Salmonirosea aquatica: one gene and its partner. The protein of the gene in region 1 interacts with the protein of each later gene in a pairwise test. Links are inferred from orthologs where the notes say so. Each region holds a gene or a part of one and is shown in the gene's direction. Other genes may lie near its edges.

Region 1 (8,122 bases):
AGTGTCCGCTTTTTCTTTCGAAAAGAGTGTGTTGTCTCTTCTAAAAAAGTCACCAACACCTCTGCTTTCTCCACATCAGGCGCGGGTTCCAGCAGGGTGAGTTTTCCGTTTTCGTAAATACCTTTTATGGCCGTATACATAGCGTATGCTCTTGTTTAAATTGTTCAGTTTTGACTCATCTCCTAACTCCCTGAATCCACAGCAAGTTATCCAATTTTATCCAGAAAATAAAAGGCCTCGTCGGCAGCAAGCGCAAGCTCCGTGCCCGGTGCAACAGGTACCATCTACTCAAAAGTTTGTACCTTGCACCCTGACCTGAAACAGAGGTAGTACCCCCCATGTACGTACAGAATTCCCTCCCTTTTGAAGAAGAAACCACGGTTTTTGCGGACCTGATCCTACCCGTTCCCATCCCGAAATTGTTTACCTATCGGGTTTCGCGGGCCATGAACGGTTTGATTAAGGTAGGAGCGCGGGTGATTGTGCAGTTTGGCAAAAACCGCGTCATTACCGCCGTAGTAGGTAAGCTACATAACACACCACCCACTAATTATCAGGCCAAGTACATCCTCGAACTCCTCGATGAAGAGCCGCTTGTGATGGCCAGCCAACTGGAACTGTTCCGCTGGATGGCCGAGTACTACCTATGTACCATTGGTGAAGTCATGAACGTGGCCCTACCGTCGGGCCTGAAAATCACCAGCCAATCCAAGGTACAGTATAATCCCGACTTCGATTACGCCGAACTGCTTACCGAAGAAGAGGTAGGTCTGCTGGAAGAAATAAAAAAGCATCAGGCCCTCTCTTACGAAGAAGTCGCCCGGCTGGTAGAGGATACCAACGTCAACGCGGTGATTAAGTCGTTGGTGGGCAAGCGGGCGGTCATCCTGTTTGAACAGGTCAAGGAAAAGTACAAGCCCAAGATCGCCCGCAAGGTGCGGCTCACTCCCGCCTACGCTTCAGGAGCGGCGCTGAATGTTCTGATGAAAGAACTGGAAAAACAGCCCAAACAGCAGGAGGTACTTTTAAGGTACCTCAGCTTCGTGCCTGTGCAGAACAATCCGGCTCTGAACCAGAAAGGACTGGATAAGGCGGTCTTCACCCAAGAGGAGAATTCGCTTTCATCCTCCCTAAATACGCTGATGAAGCACGGGATATTCGAGCCATTCGAAATTACCGTGTCGCGCTTTGCTGACATTCCCGATACGCCTACTGTAGAAATCAAACTGAGTGCAAGCCAGCAGGGAGCCGTGCGGCAGATTCAGGAGCATTTTCAGGACAAGGAGGTGGTGTTGCTGCACGGCATCACGGGCAGCGGCAAGACCGAGGTCTACATTCACATGATCCGGCAGGCCCTCGAAAGCGGCACGCAGGTACTGTTTCTATTACCTGAAATCGCCCTAACGACCCAGATCGTGGTGCGCCTGCGCAAGGTGTTTGGTGACAAGATGGGTATCTACCACTCCAAATTTTCGGACAATGAGCGGGTGGAAGTCTGGAAGGGCATCATCGAGGGGAAATTCCAGTTCGTGGTGGGCGTACGTTCGGCCGTGTTTCTGCCCTTTACCAATCTCGGCCTTATTATCGTGGACGAAGAGCACGAAACTTCCTACAAGCAATTCGATCCCGCGCCGCGCTATCATGCCCGCGATGTGGCCGTCGTGATGGCTTACATGCACCACGGCAAGGTACTGCTCGGCTCGGCTACCCCTTCGCTGGAAAGCTACTACCACGCCCAACAGGGGCGCTACGGGCTGGTGGAAATGTTTGAACGCTACGGCGATGCGGCCTTGCCGGAGTTTCTGCTGATCGATATAAAACTCGAGAAAAAGCAGCGTAAGATGAAGAATGAATTCTCGTCGGTGCTACTGGACTACATGCAGTATAATCTCGAACACGACGAACAGACGATCCTCTTCCAAAACCGACGTGGCTACTCGCCTTATATTCAATGCGAAGAGTGCAACTGGATCGCTGAATGTAACAATTGCGACGTCAGCCTGACCTACCACATGAAGGTGGCCGAATTGCGCTGCCATTACTGCGGGCACAAGGAGCAGGTACCCCGTACTTGTCCCAATTGCGGTTCGCCGAAGGTGAAGACGATGGGCTTCGGGACCGAAAAAATTGAGGATGAACTGCACCTAATTTATCCCAACGCCCGCGTGCAGCGCATGGATATGGACACGACCCGCGCCAAAAACGCCTATCAGCAAATTATTCAGGATTTTGAGAATGAGCAGATCGACATTCTGGTAGGTACCCAAATGGTGAGCAAGGGGCTGGATTTTGGTAATGTGAGCGTAGTAGGCATCTTCGACGCCGACCGCATGATCCATTTTCCGGAGTTTCGCGCTTCGGAGCGGGCGTTCCAGATGCTGACGCAGGTAAGCGGACGCGCGGGCCGCCGCGCCGGACGGCCCGGTAAGGTGCTGATCCAGACCCACAATCCTGCCCAGGAAATTCTGAGCTGGGTGATCCAGAACGATTACCGGCGGATGTACGATACTGAGATCAGCGAACGCGAGCAGTATAATTATCCGCCTTTCACGCGCCTCATCAAGCTGATTGTGAAGCATACCGACCGTGATACCGCGCAGCGGGCCGCCGCCCAACTGGCCGAAAAACTGCTGGCCGAACTCGGCCCCAGTCGGGTACTTGGGCCCGAGCCACCGCTGGTGGAGCGCGTCCGAAATCAGTTTTTGTTTGAGATTCTCATCAAACTTGAACGGGAAAAGATTAATTTTAAGGCCGCAAAGTCATTCATCCAGGACAAAGTCACCGATATTTTGACCGATAAAACCCTGAAAAATATCAATGTCGTGGTGGATGTAGACAGCATGTAATTCAATTGAAAGTTGAAAATTGCTTACTGTGTAAGTTTTGTCACTCCTACTGATTTTCAACTTTCCCTTTTCAATATTCAATTAGCAAAAATGTCTTCCAAGAAAACCAAGATTGTTGCCACCGTTGGCCCTACTTCCGAAAGTAAAGATCAGTTGCTGGCCCTGGCCCATGCCGGAGTCAATGTGTTCCGCCTTAATTTCTCCCATGGTACCCACGCCGACCATCTCGAACGCCTGAACCGCATTCGGGAAATCAATGATGAGTATGGCCTGAATCTGTGCGTATTGCAGGATTTGCAGGGCCCCAAAATTCGTATTGGCAATGTGGCTGAAAAAGACGGGGTACTCATCACGTCGGGTCACAAGCTGATTCTGACGAATGTGGAAGTACTGGGTACGGCCGAAAAAGTGAGTACCCCTTACGACGGCATGTACAACGACGTGCAGATTGGCGACCGCATCCTGATGGATGATGGCAAGCTGGAAGTGAAAGTGACAGGCATCGATAAAAGCGATGTGATAACCGAGGTAGTATACGGCGGTTATCTCAAATCCAAGAAGGGGGTCAACCTACCCAACACGCAGGTATCGATGCCTTCCGTCACCGAGAAAGACTACGAAGATCTGGAATTCGGGCTGGAACACGATGTGGAGTGGATCGCGCTGTCGTTCGTGCGCCGGGCTTCGGACATTCAGGAGGTAAAGGATTATATCAAGTCCAAAGGCAAGGATACCCGTGTGGTGGCCAAAATCGAGAAGCCTGAGGCCATTACTAATATCGACGAAATTATCGCCGTTACGGACGGTATCATGGTAGCGCGCGGGGACCTGGGCGTGGAACTGCCCGCCGAAGAGGTACCTATGATCCAGAAAATGATTGTCGAGAAATGCAACAAGGCGGGCAAGCCGGTGATTGTGGCTACCCAGATGCTGGAAAGTATGATCGAAAGCCCGCGCCCGACCCGTGCGGAGGTCAACGACGTAGCCAACTCGGTGCTTGACGGTGCCGATGCAGTGATGCTCAGCGCCGAAACTGCCTCGGGCAGGTACCCTGTATTAGCCGTGGAGAACATGACCAAGACCATCGAGCAGGTGGAAAAAAGCGGCGACATCTACTTTAAGTACCACGCCCACGTGAACGAAAAACCTGGAGCAGATAAACTGAACGACAACGTGGTGATGAGTGCCTGCCGCCTGGCCCGGGACACCAACGCAAGAGCTATCATTGGCATTACGCGTTCGGGCTACACCGCCCAGCGTCTGTCGCACCACCGCCCCAAAGCCAACTTGCTGGTTTTTACATCCAACCGTCGCCTGATGACTACGCTGGGACTTTACTGGGGTACCAAGGCCATCTTTTACGAAGGTGAAGAAACATCCTCCACGGATGACCTGATCGACGACATCAAGCAATTCCTCGTCGAGCGCGGCGAACTGGCTTCCGGTGATGTGTTTATCAATACGCTGAGTATGCCCATCTCGCGTCACCGCAAAACCAACGCCCTGAAACTAAGCGTGGTGGAGTAGTTTTTTAGCACGCAGTTGAAAAGGTACCTTCTTACTAAGGTACCTTGCGACTGGGGTACCTATCAGAAAGTAAACTGAAAGTACTCAATTGCCAGAGGCTTTGGCCTTTGGTTAACTGAGAAAAGCTTAGAATTTTTTTCGGCCAAAAAGCCGCTTTGCGTTTCGCAAAGCGGCTTTTTGCTTTTTCTAATCAACTAACTTATATAAAAAACTAATCATTTAGTTTTGAAACTAACTGAATAGTGATAACTTTGAAAAAGTAAACCATTTCAGTACCTACTAAATTAATACACCCCTATGGAAATTCGCTCACTAACCCGCGCCGAGGAAGAGATCATGCTCATCCTGTGGCAAATGGGTAAAGGTTTCGTCAAGGACGTACTAGCCGAAATGCCCGAGCCCAAGCCGGCCTATAATACCGTTTCGACCATCATCCGCATTCTGGAAAAGAAAGGCGTGGTGGGCTACACGGCTTACGGCAAAACCCACGAGTACTATCCGCTCATCAGCCGGGCCGAGTACAAGCGCTATGAGATGAAGCAGTTGATGGAAAACTACTTCGACAATTCCCTGCCGCAGCTGGTATCGTTCTTCGTAAAAGAAGAATCGCTCGACCAAAAGGAACTGGATGAGATCATGAAAATCATGAAAAAGGGGAAGGAGTAATGGATATTTTGATGCTCGGCGCTCGACCTATGCCCTAAAACTAAACTCTTAAAATGATCATGGAATTACTCATCTATGTTGCCAAACTCAGCGCGTACTGGATTGCGCTGTACATTTTATACGCACTTTTCCTGCGCCACCACACGTTCCTGCGCTGGAACCGTACCTATCTGCTCGGTTCGCTGGTACTGTCGTTTGCGTTGCCGCTGGTGCAGTATCCCGAATCCGCTCCGCCTATGCCCGTCGTGTACCAGGTTTCGGCGGTATCGTTTTCAGTGGTCACAGCAGCCCCATCGCCTTCGCTATTGACGTGGGAAAACCTGGTTTGGCTGGTCTATGGCATCGGCGTAGTGGTGATGTCGGTGCGGTTGGTCCAGCATTTCCGCCATTTGAATTCATTTCTGCAAGAAGGCGAATGCATTCCGATGGACCATTATACCCTGGTTTTGCTGGGTGATAACCAGACCCGTACCGGTTCTTTTTCTTTCATGAAGTGGATCTTCATTAGTCCTGCCGACTACGCCCATAATTTCGATACGATTCTCAGCCACGAATTAGCTCATGTACGGCAACGGCACAGCTGGGACATTCTTTTTTTAGAAATCCTGCAAGTAGTTTTCTGGTTCAATCCGATTTTGATAATATATAAGAAAACTATACAACAAGTTCACGAGTACCTGGCCGACCGGCAGGCGGTCCAGGAGCAGACCCAGACCGACAACCGCGACCGCTACGCCGAGTTTCTGGTATCGTATGCTTTGGGCGCCCCTGCCAGCATGTTGACCAACCAATTTTTCAATTCTAAACTCTTAAAACCTCGAATCGCTATGCTTTACAAAAACAAAAACTCGAAATGGTCACTGGGCAAGTACGCCGCCGTGGCTCTGCTGGTGGGCTTTGCCTCGCTGATGGTGGCCTCCTGCGAACGCGAAGTAATGCCTACCTCCGCCAATGGCGAGGCTATGGTTAAAGGCGATATCAATATCACGGGTATCGTCAACACTCCCGACCACAAACCACTGCGGGGAGCAGTCATCACGGATAGTAAGGGTAAGAAAGGCGCAATCACCGATGAAGCCGGAAGGTTTTCGCTCAAAGTTCCGGCGGGCAGCGCCCTAACGTTGAGCCACCCTGACTATGGTCAAATAATCATGGGTATTAGCGGAAAGTACAAAAATACAGACTATGACCTCACGATGCCTTCCAAAGGCGACAAACCCAGCAACATGGTGTCCACGCCGTCGGCAGATGGGCAGTCCGTGAAAATTACTGGTCAAACCTCAACATTCGGCGGTTCGCCCATTTTCACAGTAGTCGAGAAAGCTCCCGAATTTCCCGGTGGGATTCAGGCGATGTACAAATTTCTGGGTGAAAACATCAAGTACCCCGAGGCAGCGGCCAAAGCCAATGTACAAGGGAAGGTATTTTTGACCTTTATAGTGACCAGCGAAGGAGAAATCAAGGATATTCAGATTATGAAAGGACTGGGCTTTGGGGCCGACCAGGAATCGGTTCGCGTTATGTCCAAAATGCCGCGGTGGGAACCGGGTATGCAAAGCGGAAGGCCTGTCAATGTGCGGTATAACCTGCCTATTGCTTTTCAATTGGATAATACTAAGGAAATAAAAGCCAATGAAAGCGCTAAGAAAGTTGGACTTGTTGAGCAAGGTACCCTCAATGGTCCATCAACCGAGGGCCCGACTATGATTTACACGGGTGTAGGCCAGGCAAGAGTCGTGATTGATGGGGTGATGCAAAAAGAAGGCTACGATATCAAGGAGGTTGGTCCTGATAATGTACAGAAAGTCAATGTTTTGAAAGGCGAAAGCGCCACGAAAGCCTATGGTGAAAAAGGGGCCAACGGAGTAATAGAGATTTATATGAAGAAAAAGTAAAGCCTCCGCTACTCGTGCCACGGCTATGAGCCGTGGCACGAGTAAAAAAAGCTCATGGATCTACTGAGGGTACCCTGAGAAAGAGGCAAAGTATAGTCCTTGACCTTTTATCCATCGACCATTCAACCCTAAACCTATGGAACTGGCTACCTACTTCGGTGAAGTGAGCCTGTACTGGCTCCTGCTGTACGGCTGCTACTGGCTCGTGCTGCGTCGTCACACCTTTTTTGTGCTCAACCGTGTCTACCTGCTCGGCGCGCTGGGAGTGGCATTTATATTGCCTCAGGTACCCTACCCCGAGGTAGCTCCGCCCGTACCAGGGGTCGTGTATGAGATGGCCACCCAGCCGATTGAAACCATAATCGTAGCGCCGCAAAATGCTATGGCGCTACCCTCTGCGGTCACTGAGCCGTTCCCGTGGGGTACCTTTCTTTGGATGGTTTACGTGCTGGGGGGGCTGGTAATGGCAGTCCGCCTGTTCCGCCATATTCGCCAGCTTTTGACTTTTATCCAGCAGGGTACCTACCTGGACATGGACTTCTACCGCCTCTGCTTGCTGGAGAATGACCATCTGGGGTCCTTCTCATTCCTGAACTATATCGTCATCAACCGCACCGACTATGCCGAGAATTTCGACACCATTCTGAGTCACGAGCTGGTACACGTGCGGCAGCGGCATAGCTGGGACATACTTTTGGTGGAGGTACTTCGGGTGGTTTTCTGGTTCAATCCGGTTTTGATTTTGTATAAAAAATCATTGCAGCAAGTCCACGAGTACCTTGCTGATCGGGAAGTGTGCGCCTGGGACGCCACACCCCGCGACCGCTACGCCGAGTTTATGGTTTCGTATTCGTTAGGAAGTCCGATGGCGGCACTGGCTAATCCCTTTTTTAACTCGTCATTTCTAAAAGACCGCATCATGATGTTGTACAAAAACCGAAATTCAAACTGGTCGCTGGGCAAGTACGCCGCCGTTGCCCTGCTCGTTGGCTTTGTATCGCTATTGGCCGCTTCCTGCGAACAGAAGGCGGGGAAGGTTAGTGAAGCCGATGAAAGTACAGCTGCTATAACGGATAAGGAGGTCACAATTGAAGGAATGGTAGTTAGAGATGATCAGATGCCTATTCCAGGAGCTTCGATAGAAGTAGAAGGAACAGAACTAATTACAAAAACGGATTCTGATGGCAG
Region 2 (7,868 bases), 310 kb from region 1 along the record:
GCAGCGATACCAGGTCACCTACCTCGACGGGTTGCAGAAAATTCACACCATCCACCGATACCGTGACGCAGTAGGTACCCGCGTGGCGGGACGCGCAGGCGTAGGCTACCTTGTCCATGAGCGACAGCAGGATGCCGCCATGGATTTTTCCGCCAAAGTTAGCGTAAGACGGTATCATCAATTCAGTAAGGGTGGTTCGGGACAAACTTACAGGACGTGGTTCCAAGGGAATGTGTTTCGGGTTTAACAGCAAAAAACGACTATTCTCCAATCCAGGTTTTTCCTAGGGTACTTTCCCTTTTCTCCTAGATCGTGAAGTCCGTACTATACCAAAAAGTGCCCTTCTGTCCATTTTATACTTTTTAAAGGGGTACCTTCATGTTCCACTAAAAGGTCAGGAATTGTTTTTCAGCGGGTTTGCGTTTGCAAAGAGAGCCTACGTACTTAGTACAGGGCGATACCGCCTAATTGAACCACCATGCTCAAACTCATTGAATGCCCGCGCGATGCCTGGCAGGGGCACCATCCTTTCATCCCCACGGAACAGAAAACAAGGTACCTTAATCTCCTGCTAAAGGTAGGTTTCGATACGTTGGACTTCGGTAGTTTTGTGTCGCCCAAGGCCATGCCGCAGGTCGGCGATACGGCCGCCGTCCTGGCCGGGCTGGACCTTTCTCAGACAAACACAAAACTTCTGGCTATCGTGGCCAATGAACGGGGGGCGCAGCAAGCCTGTGAATTTGATGAAATAGCCTATCTGGGGTACCCCTTTTCCATTTCTGAAACCTTCCAGCTTCGCAATACCAACGCGGGTATTGCGGAGTCGGTGGAGCGGGTGAAGTTCATGCAGACGCTCTGTGAGAAGTACGATAAGAAACTTGTGATTTATATTTCCATGGGATTTGGCAACCCGTATGGCGATCCGTGGAGTCCCGAACTTGCGCGGCATTGGGTAGAAGAGTTAGCCGGACTGGGCATCGGGATTTTTTCCCTATCGGATACGGTCGGCCTGGCCCGTCCCGAAGTTATAAATCCTTTGTTTACCGAACTTATTTTTTCCCGGCCCGAACTGGAATTTGGAGCGCATTTTCATACCACACCAGTCGATTGGTACGAGAAAGTCGAAGCTGCCTACGCTGCCGGCTGCCGCCGCTTCGACGGTGCCCTGCTGGGGTACGGAGGCTGCCCAATGGCGCAGGACGATCTGGTCGGGAATATGCCCACAGAGCGGTTATTGGAATTTGGAGTCGAAAAAAAAGAGCTTCCCCCAATCAACCATGCGGTTTTGGGGGAAGCTATGAAGTATTTCAGGAAAATAACTGTGTAATTCCGAAAGCATGACAAGCCATCACCTTATGGCTTTCTAATTGGAATTGACCTCGATCACTTCGCCATCCTTGTTGTGGAAAGTGAATTCCACGACGCCCAACGACGAATCCTTAATCAGATTTACCCATGTTTTGTATTGAAACAACCATTTCACTTGCTGTGAAATAAGCCCCTTGGTGAAATAGGCATACAGGAATGGATGCAGCGAAATACTGATATTGCTTTCGTTCTGCTTGGTCAACATGTAGTCGAGATTGCTCAGGATGGTATCCGTTACCAGAATACTCGCCTGAATGGTACCCGTACCACCGCAGGTAGGGCAGGTTTCGCGGGTCACGATGTTCATCTCGGGGCGCACGCGCTGCCGGGTGATTTGCATCAGGCCAAACTTGGAGAGGGGAAGTACCGTGTACTTGGAGCGTTCGGGTTTCATTTCCTCCCGCATCACCTCGTAGATTTTCTTCTTATTCTCGGCTTTCTTCATGTCAATGAAGTCCACCACAATGATCCCGCCCATATCGCGCAAACGAAGTTGACGGGCGATTTCTTTGGCCGCTTCGGCGTTCACGCTGAGCGCCGTCGCTTCCTGATCCTCCTGACTGTTGGATTTGTTGCCGCTGTTGACATCGATCACGTGCAGGGCTTCGGTGTGTTCGATGATGAGGTACCCCCCACCCGGCAGGCTTACCGAACGGCCAAAGAGCGATTTGATTTGCTTTTCCAGACCGAACTGCTCGAACACCTTATTCTTGCCATTATGCAGCCGTAGGATGTTTTCCTTGTCGGGTGCGATGGTACGGATGTAGTGCTTAATATCCTCATACACATCCTTGGAGTCCACCGTAATGCTGTCGAACGATTCGTTCAGCATGTCCCGGATGATGGACGAGGCACGATTCATTTCGCCGATTACCCGGTCGCGCGGTTTGGCGTCGCGGAGAGCTTTGATGCCATTCTCCCACTTCTCCACACAGGTTTGCAGGTCCTTGTCCAGTTCCTCTACGTCGTGTCCCTGCGCTACAGTGCGCACAATAATCCCGAAGTTATTCGGCTTGATAGACGACATCAGGCGTTGCAGCCGGTTGCGTTCCTGCCGATCGGTTATTTTTTTGGATAAGTTGACAGAGTTTGAAAAAGGTACCAGAACAATGTAGCGGCCGGCGATGGAAATGTCGCACGAGAGGCGAGGTCCTTTGGTGGAAATAGGTTCTTTGACAATCTGCACCAGGATGGGCTGATTGCGGTCAAGGACCTTGTCGATTTTGCCCTGCTTTTCAATTTCGGGCTCCATCTTAAAACTACTGATCTTACCGGAATTGGCCCGTTTAGCGATGACATCCTTCGTGAATTTATTCAGCGAGTTGATGTTGGGGCCTAAATCCAGGTAGTGTAAAAAGGCGTCCTTCTCGTATCCTACGTCTACGAACGCGGCATTCAGGCCGGAAACCAGTTTTTTTACCGTACCCAGGTAGATATCCCCAACGGTAAAACTATGATCCGGCTCTTCTACGTGATATTCAAGAAGGCGCTTATCCTGCAAAAGGGCTATACGTTCTCCCTTTTGAGTAGAATTGATGACTAATTCGTTACTCAATGTCTAACCAAATACATGGTCTTTACGGATTGAAACTCAACCTCTACACGAAAGCCGGGAGGTCCCGGCAATGCATTGCTAGAAGTACAAAGAAAGGGGTAAGAAAACAGAAAGGTTAGACCGGATAAGAACTTCATCTGGTCTAACCTTTCATTTACTTCTTCTTATGTCTGTTTTTCCGCAGACGCTTCTTTCTTTTGTGAGTGGCAATCTTATGACGTTTTCTTTTCTTTCCGCAAGGCATAGTTTTGAATGTTAAAATGATGGAATGAATGGATGAACAATAGATTAATGAACAAAGACCAAACTGTTCTGTCATTCACTAACGGGCCGGTACGCCGAAGCGCAACTGCCCGGTCTATCTTTCAGAATTAATTATTTATCCGCTTCTCCAGTTCGCTGATTGCGTCCTGAATCACGGGATCTTTTTCTTTTTGCTTCACATCGGCCAGTACCTTGGCGGCCTCTTCGGTGCGTCCCAGTTCCACCAGGCACACACCCAGATAAAACTGAGCCTTGGTATTGGTAGGGTGACTCTGCAAAATCTGCTGGAAACGCTCCACCGCTTTGCTATACTGATTGGAACGCATCGAAAGAATCCCCAGGTTGAACAGCGCCAGTTCGTTGGTTGGATCTGCCTCTAGTACTTCCCGCAGCAGCATGATTCCCTGCATAGGCGAGGGCGTGTTAACGTACGTCATCGCCATATTGGCTTTGGCTGCCAGCAGCTCTGGATTCTGATCCAGGGCTTTCTGGTAATACGTCCGCGTTTTCTCACCCAGCATCCGGGCTTTGGCTTCATCGGTAGCGAAACCGTAGGCTTCATAGTACCGGTCGCCCGCCCGAAGGTAATTTTCGACCACCGGACTTAAACGGGCCGCCTGATCGGCGTAATAGGCAGCGCTGTCAAACTTCTGGTACTGTCCAAAAACATCCGAGAGCTTAATGGCTGCTGCTGCTTTTCCGTCCGCTGTGGCCTGTTGGTAGGCATTCCGCAACGGATCGATAGCCTGCTGCTGCTCGGCGGTCAGTGTTTCATTGGAATGACTGGTGGCCGCAGCCCCGCTTCCTTCCAATTCCTTTCCACCCGCTTCCTCTCCCGTATTTTGTTCACTGACTACGCCCTGATCTTTGGTGTTCACCACGATTTTGGGCAGACTGTACAAAGTACCCACCAGAGCAATGGCCAGAATGGATACCAGTACGAGTGTCCTTTTCATTCGATTTACAGAATTGCGACCTATCAAAAGGCTTACTTCTCAACCACGGATTTCAAGCTATCGCTCGTCTTCACTTGTTCAACAAACACCTTGGCGGGTTTGAAGCTGGGAACAAAATGTTCGTCAATAATCATAGATTCGCCCTTGGAAATGTTCCGGGCAACTTTGCGGGCCCGCTTCTTGTTAATGAAGCTACCAAATCCTCTCACATAAAGATTCTCACCATCGGCGAGGGAGTCTTTCACTACGGTGAAGAAAGTTTCGAGAGTCTGCTGAACATCAGCCTTTTCAACACCTGTTTTCTCAGAAATCTGTGCGATTACGTCTGCCTTAGTCACTGTGCTTATGTACTTTAAAGTGTATATTGTTTTATTTACAATATTCCCGCTCTGAATTTTGGGAGTACAAAGGTAGCGTAATTTTACTAAAACTTAAAAGTCATGTTGCGTCCTTTTTTTTATAATCCATTAAAAAACAGCCAGTAAAAGTTTTAGATGCCTATAAACACTGTCCTTTCACCCACCGATTTTAGCCGTACGCTTATCCGATGGTACCACCGTCACCACCGCGATCTGCCCTGGAGGCATACCACTGATCCGTACAAAATATGGTTGTCCGAAATCATCCTGCAACAGACCCGCGTGGTGCAGGGACTCCCCTATTACCTGCGGTTTGTAGAGCAATATCCCACCGTTTTTGACCTGGCCCGAGCCGACGAGCAGGAGGTACTCCGCCTCTGGCAGGGATTGGGATACTACTCACGCGCTCGCAATATGCACCGCACCGCCCGGCAGGTTGTCGACGAGTATGGCGGCAACTTTCCGCCTACTTACGCGCAACTATTGGAATTGAAAGGCATAGGACAGTACACGGCGGCTGCCATTGCTTCCTTTGCGTTTGGAGAAGCGGTTCCGGCGGTTGATGGGAACGTTTACCGGGTCCTGGCCCGAATTTTCGGAATCAAGACCGATATTCTGAGTAGTCCGGCTAAGAAGGAATTTACGGCAGTAGCCCGTCAATTGATCCCGGCCGATGACCCCGCCACTTTCAATCAGGCCATGATCGAGTTCGGGGCCATCCAATGCCAGCCTGTCGCACCGGATTGCCTCCTGTGCCCTTTTAATCAGCATTGTTATGCCTTCCAACACGGGGCACAAGCCCGATTGCCCGTAAAAGCCAGGAAAGCGAAAGTGCGCGACCGGTACCTGAGTTATTTGGTTCTGGAAAAAAACGGACGACTGGCCATGCGGCAGCGTACTGCCAAGGATGTCTGGCAGGGACTCTATGATTTTTTTCTGGTAGAAAGCCCTGAACCTATTGATGAGGCAGATGAGTTGTACGCTCAAGAAACGGCTGCTGCCGACTGGTTGGCAGCAGGACGGGTGGAACTTCCCCAAAAAACCTATGTACATTTACTGAGTCATCAAAAACTGCACGTGCGGTTTTGGCGCATCGTATTGGATGAAGCCGCCGATGAGAATGAACTACCGGAAGGTTTTTCATTTTATCAATGGTCTGAAATCGACGATTTACCCAAGCCCATTTTGATCGATACATTTATAAAAGAGCAAGTTTTTAATTAAATTTATTGCTTAGTAGATGTATGGGTAAAGGGCTTAAAGCGAATAGCGGATAAAGCGCTTTTCTGCCCGGGAATTCCAGTTTTTCGGATAACACGACATTCATTTTTAACTTTTCCATTTAACCACTTATCATGGCAGGCAGTGTAAACAAAGTAATTCTGATCGGAAACCTGGGTAGTGATCCTGAAGTAAGGTACCTTGAGGGCGGATCTACCGTGGCTCGTTTCAACATAGCTACCTCGGAGTCCTATACCAACAAGAGCGGCGAGCGCGTGGAGCAAACCGAGTGGCATCGCATCGAACTGTGGGACCGGCTGGCTCAAATCGCCGAGAAATACCTACGTAAGGGCAATTCTGTCTATATCGAGGGCCGCATCCGCAGCGAAAACTGGACTGATAAGGAAGGGCAGCAGCGGACAGGCATCACAATCCGGGCCAACAGCATGACCCTGCTCGGTGGTTCCAACACGGGCGGGAGCGGCGAAAACGATCAGCCTTCGACGGCGGCCTCCAGGCCGACTCCTCAGCCTACGCGCGAGGCAGCGCCCCGAGCGTCCGATCCCGTACCTCCCGCCATGGCCTCCAGCGCCGACGATGACGATTTACCTTTCTAGTATACTTTTTTGCAGGAGTCTCGCCGTAGGGCTGAGACTCTGTTTTTTATCAAAGTACCAAAAAATTGTATAACCAGTAGAAAGATTGCAGTTAATCCGTATTTTGACGCAAAGAAAATAAAGTACAATTTCATACTCTCGCACCAGCCTACCCTTTCCCCCAAACCCTATACCGTCACCTTTGGAGAATTCCGTGAAAGAAAAATCAGACAAAGACGATCCTTCCCGAACGTGCCGGGAGCCAGAGCCGTTTGTGCACTACAATCCACGGTTCCGCAATGTGCTCCCGATCGCCCAGTTACCCATACTGGTAGCCAGCCAGTCTTTCTTTTCAGAGTTCATCCTGCTGGGGGTGTTGTTGCTCATTTCCCTGTTACTTTCCGCTCTTCGGGCAGCGTATGGGGTCATCTCCATCACCGAAAGCCCGTGGGAGCGGCGTAGTGCAGCCGAACCATTAATGCTGAGTGCTCCCCAAAAACTTACTTTATCCCTTTTTCAGCGCGGCAGTACCTTACTGGCTTTTTTGCTGGCAGCGCACCTGGCCTGGAAGATAACGCAAGATCCAGAACTTAATGCCTATACCTGGGTGCCGGTGCTGGCTCTGGTGATATGGCTCTGGGTAGATGCCCTGGTACGCTACTATGCAGGTCATAACGCTCTGGCTTTTACCCGGAAAGCCACACCACTCATAAAACCAGCAGCGGCTTTTCTGACCCGCACGGGGAATGTCTTTTCTTCCATTGGTACCAAATGGCGGGTTCTGCTGCCTGATGAGGCCAAAGGTAGGTCTGAGCAAAATGAAAGTGATTCTGAAAATGAAGAAGAGCGTGATCTGCTGCGCGGACTGGCTACCTTCGGCCAAACGACCGCCCGCCAAACCATGCAGCCACGCCTGAACATTACCGCGGTAGACATTGAACTGGATTTTCACGAGTTGATGGATAAGATCAATAAATCGGGCTATTCCCGGATTCCGGTGTACGATGATACGCTCGATTCCGTCGAGGGAATTCTCTATGTTAAAGACCTATTGCCGCACTTACACCGCGATGAGCACTTCGCCTGGCAGAAGCTTCTGCGAAAGGCTTATTTTATCCCCGAAAGCAAACGGCTCGACGATCTGATGCAGGAATTTCAAAACCGCCGGGTGCACATGGCCATTGTGGTAGACGAGTATGGAGGTACCAATGGGCTGATCACGCTGGAAGACATCATCGAGGAGATATTCGGCGATATCAACGATGAATACGACGAAGCCGAGGAGGTGAATTATACGCAGGTGGATGACAAAACCTACATTTTTGAGGGGAAGGTACTCCTCAATGATTTCTGCAAAATCCTGAGTCTGGAATCAGACTATTTTGAGGACGTGCGCCGGGCAAGTGAATCGCTGGGCGGCCTGTTGCTCGAATTATTTTCGCAACTTCCCCGCACGGGCGAGCAGGTAGCCTACCGGGATCTTACCTTCAAGGTACAGTCGGCCGACAAAAAGCGAATCAAAAAGGTACGGGTGATTGTCGGCTGAGCA

What was found.
Region 2: the proteins of priA (region 1) and GBK04_RS07450 interact in binary tests that used the Escherichia coli proteins (3 or more experiments, as listed by UniProt). The link is inferred for Salmonirosea aquatica from one-to-one orthologs.

What each region holds. Positions count from the first base shown.
Region 1 is NZ_WHLY01000002.1:1,838,346-1,846,467, reverse strand. The notes cover bases 11-3,092. They hold priA (replication restart helicase PriA), read left to right. Parts: upstream 11-338; coding sequence 339-2,846; downstream 2,847-3,092. Other genes in these bases: pyk (pyruvate kinase), read left to right, coding at 2,937-3,092; GBK04_RS08775 (DUF2281 domain-containing protein), read right to left, coding at 11-140. In the rest of the region: more of GBK04_RS08775, read right to left, coding at 1-10; more of pyk, read left to right, coding at 3,093-4,373; GBK04_RS08760 (BlaI/MecI/CopY family transcriptional regulator), read left to right, coding at 4,671-5,039; GBK04_RS08755 (TonB family protein), read left to right, coding at 5,099-6,934; GBK04_RS08750 (TonB family protein), read left to right, coding at 7,071-8,122.
Region 2 is NZ_WHLY01000002.1:1,524,203-1,532,070, forward strand. Bases 4,771-7,598 are described here. They hold GBK04_RS07450 (single-stranded DNA-binding protein), read left to right. Parts: upstream 4,771-5,857; coding sequence 5,858-6,340; downstream 6,341-7,598. Other genes in these bases: mutY (A/G-specific adenine glycosylase), read left to right, coding at 4,771-5,726; GBK04_RS07455 (transporter associated domain-containing protein), read left to right, coding at 6,534-7,598. Also shown: GBK04_RS07420 (acyl-CoA thioesterase), read right to left, coding at 1-226; GBK04_RS07425 (hydroxymethylglutaryl-CoA lyase-like TIM-barrel protein), read left to right, coding at 479-1,327; GBK04_RS07430 (Rne/Rng family ribonuclease), read right to left, coding at 1,364-2,923; GBK04_RS07435 (tetratricopeptide repeat protein), read right to left, coding at 3,295-4,143; GBK04_RS07440 (HU family DNA-binding protein), read right to left, coding at 4,176-4,508; more of mutY, read left to right, coding at 4,638-4,770; more of GBK04_RS07455, read left to right, coding at 7,599-7,865. UniProt on the Escherichia coli protein: Plays an important role in DNA replication, recombination and repair. Binds to ssDNA and to an array of partner proteins to recruit them to their sites of action during DNA metabolism. Acts as a sliding platform that migrates on DNA via reptation.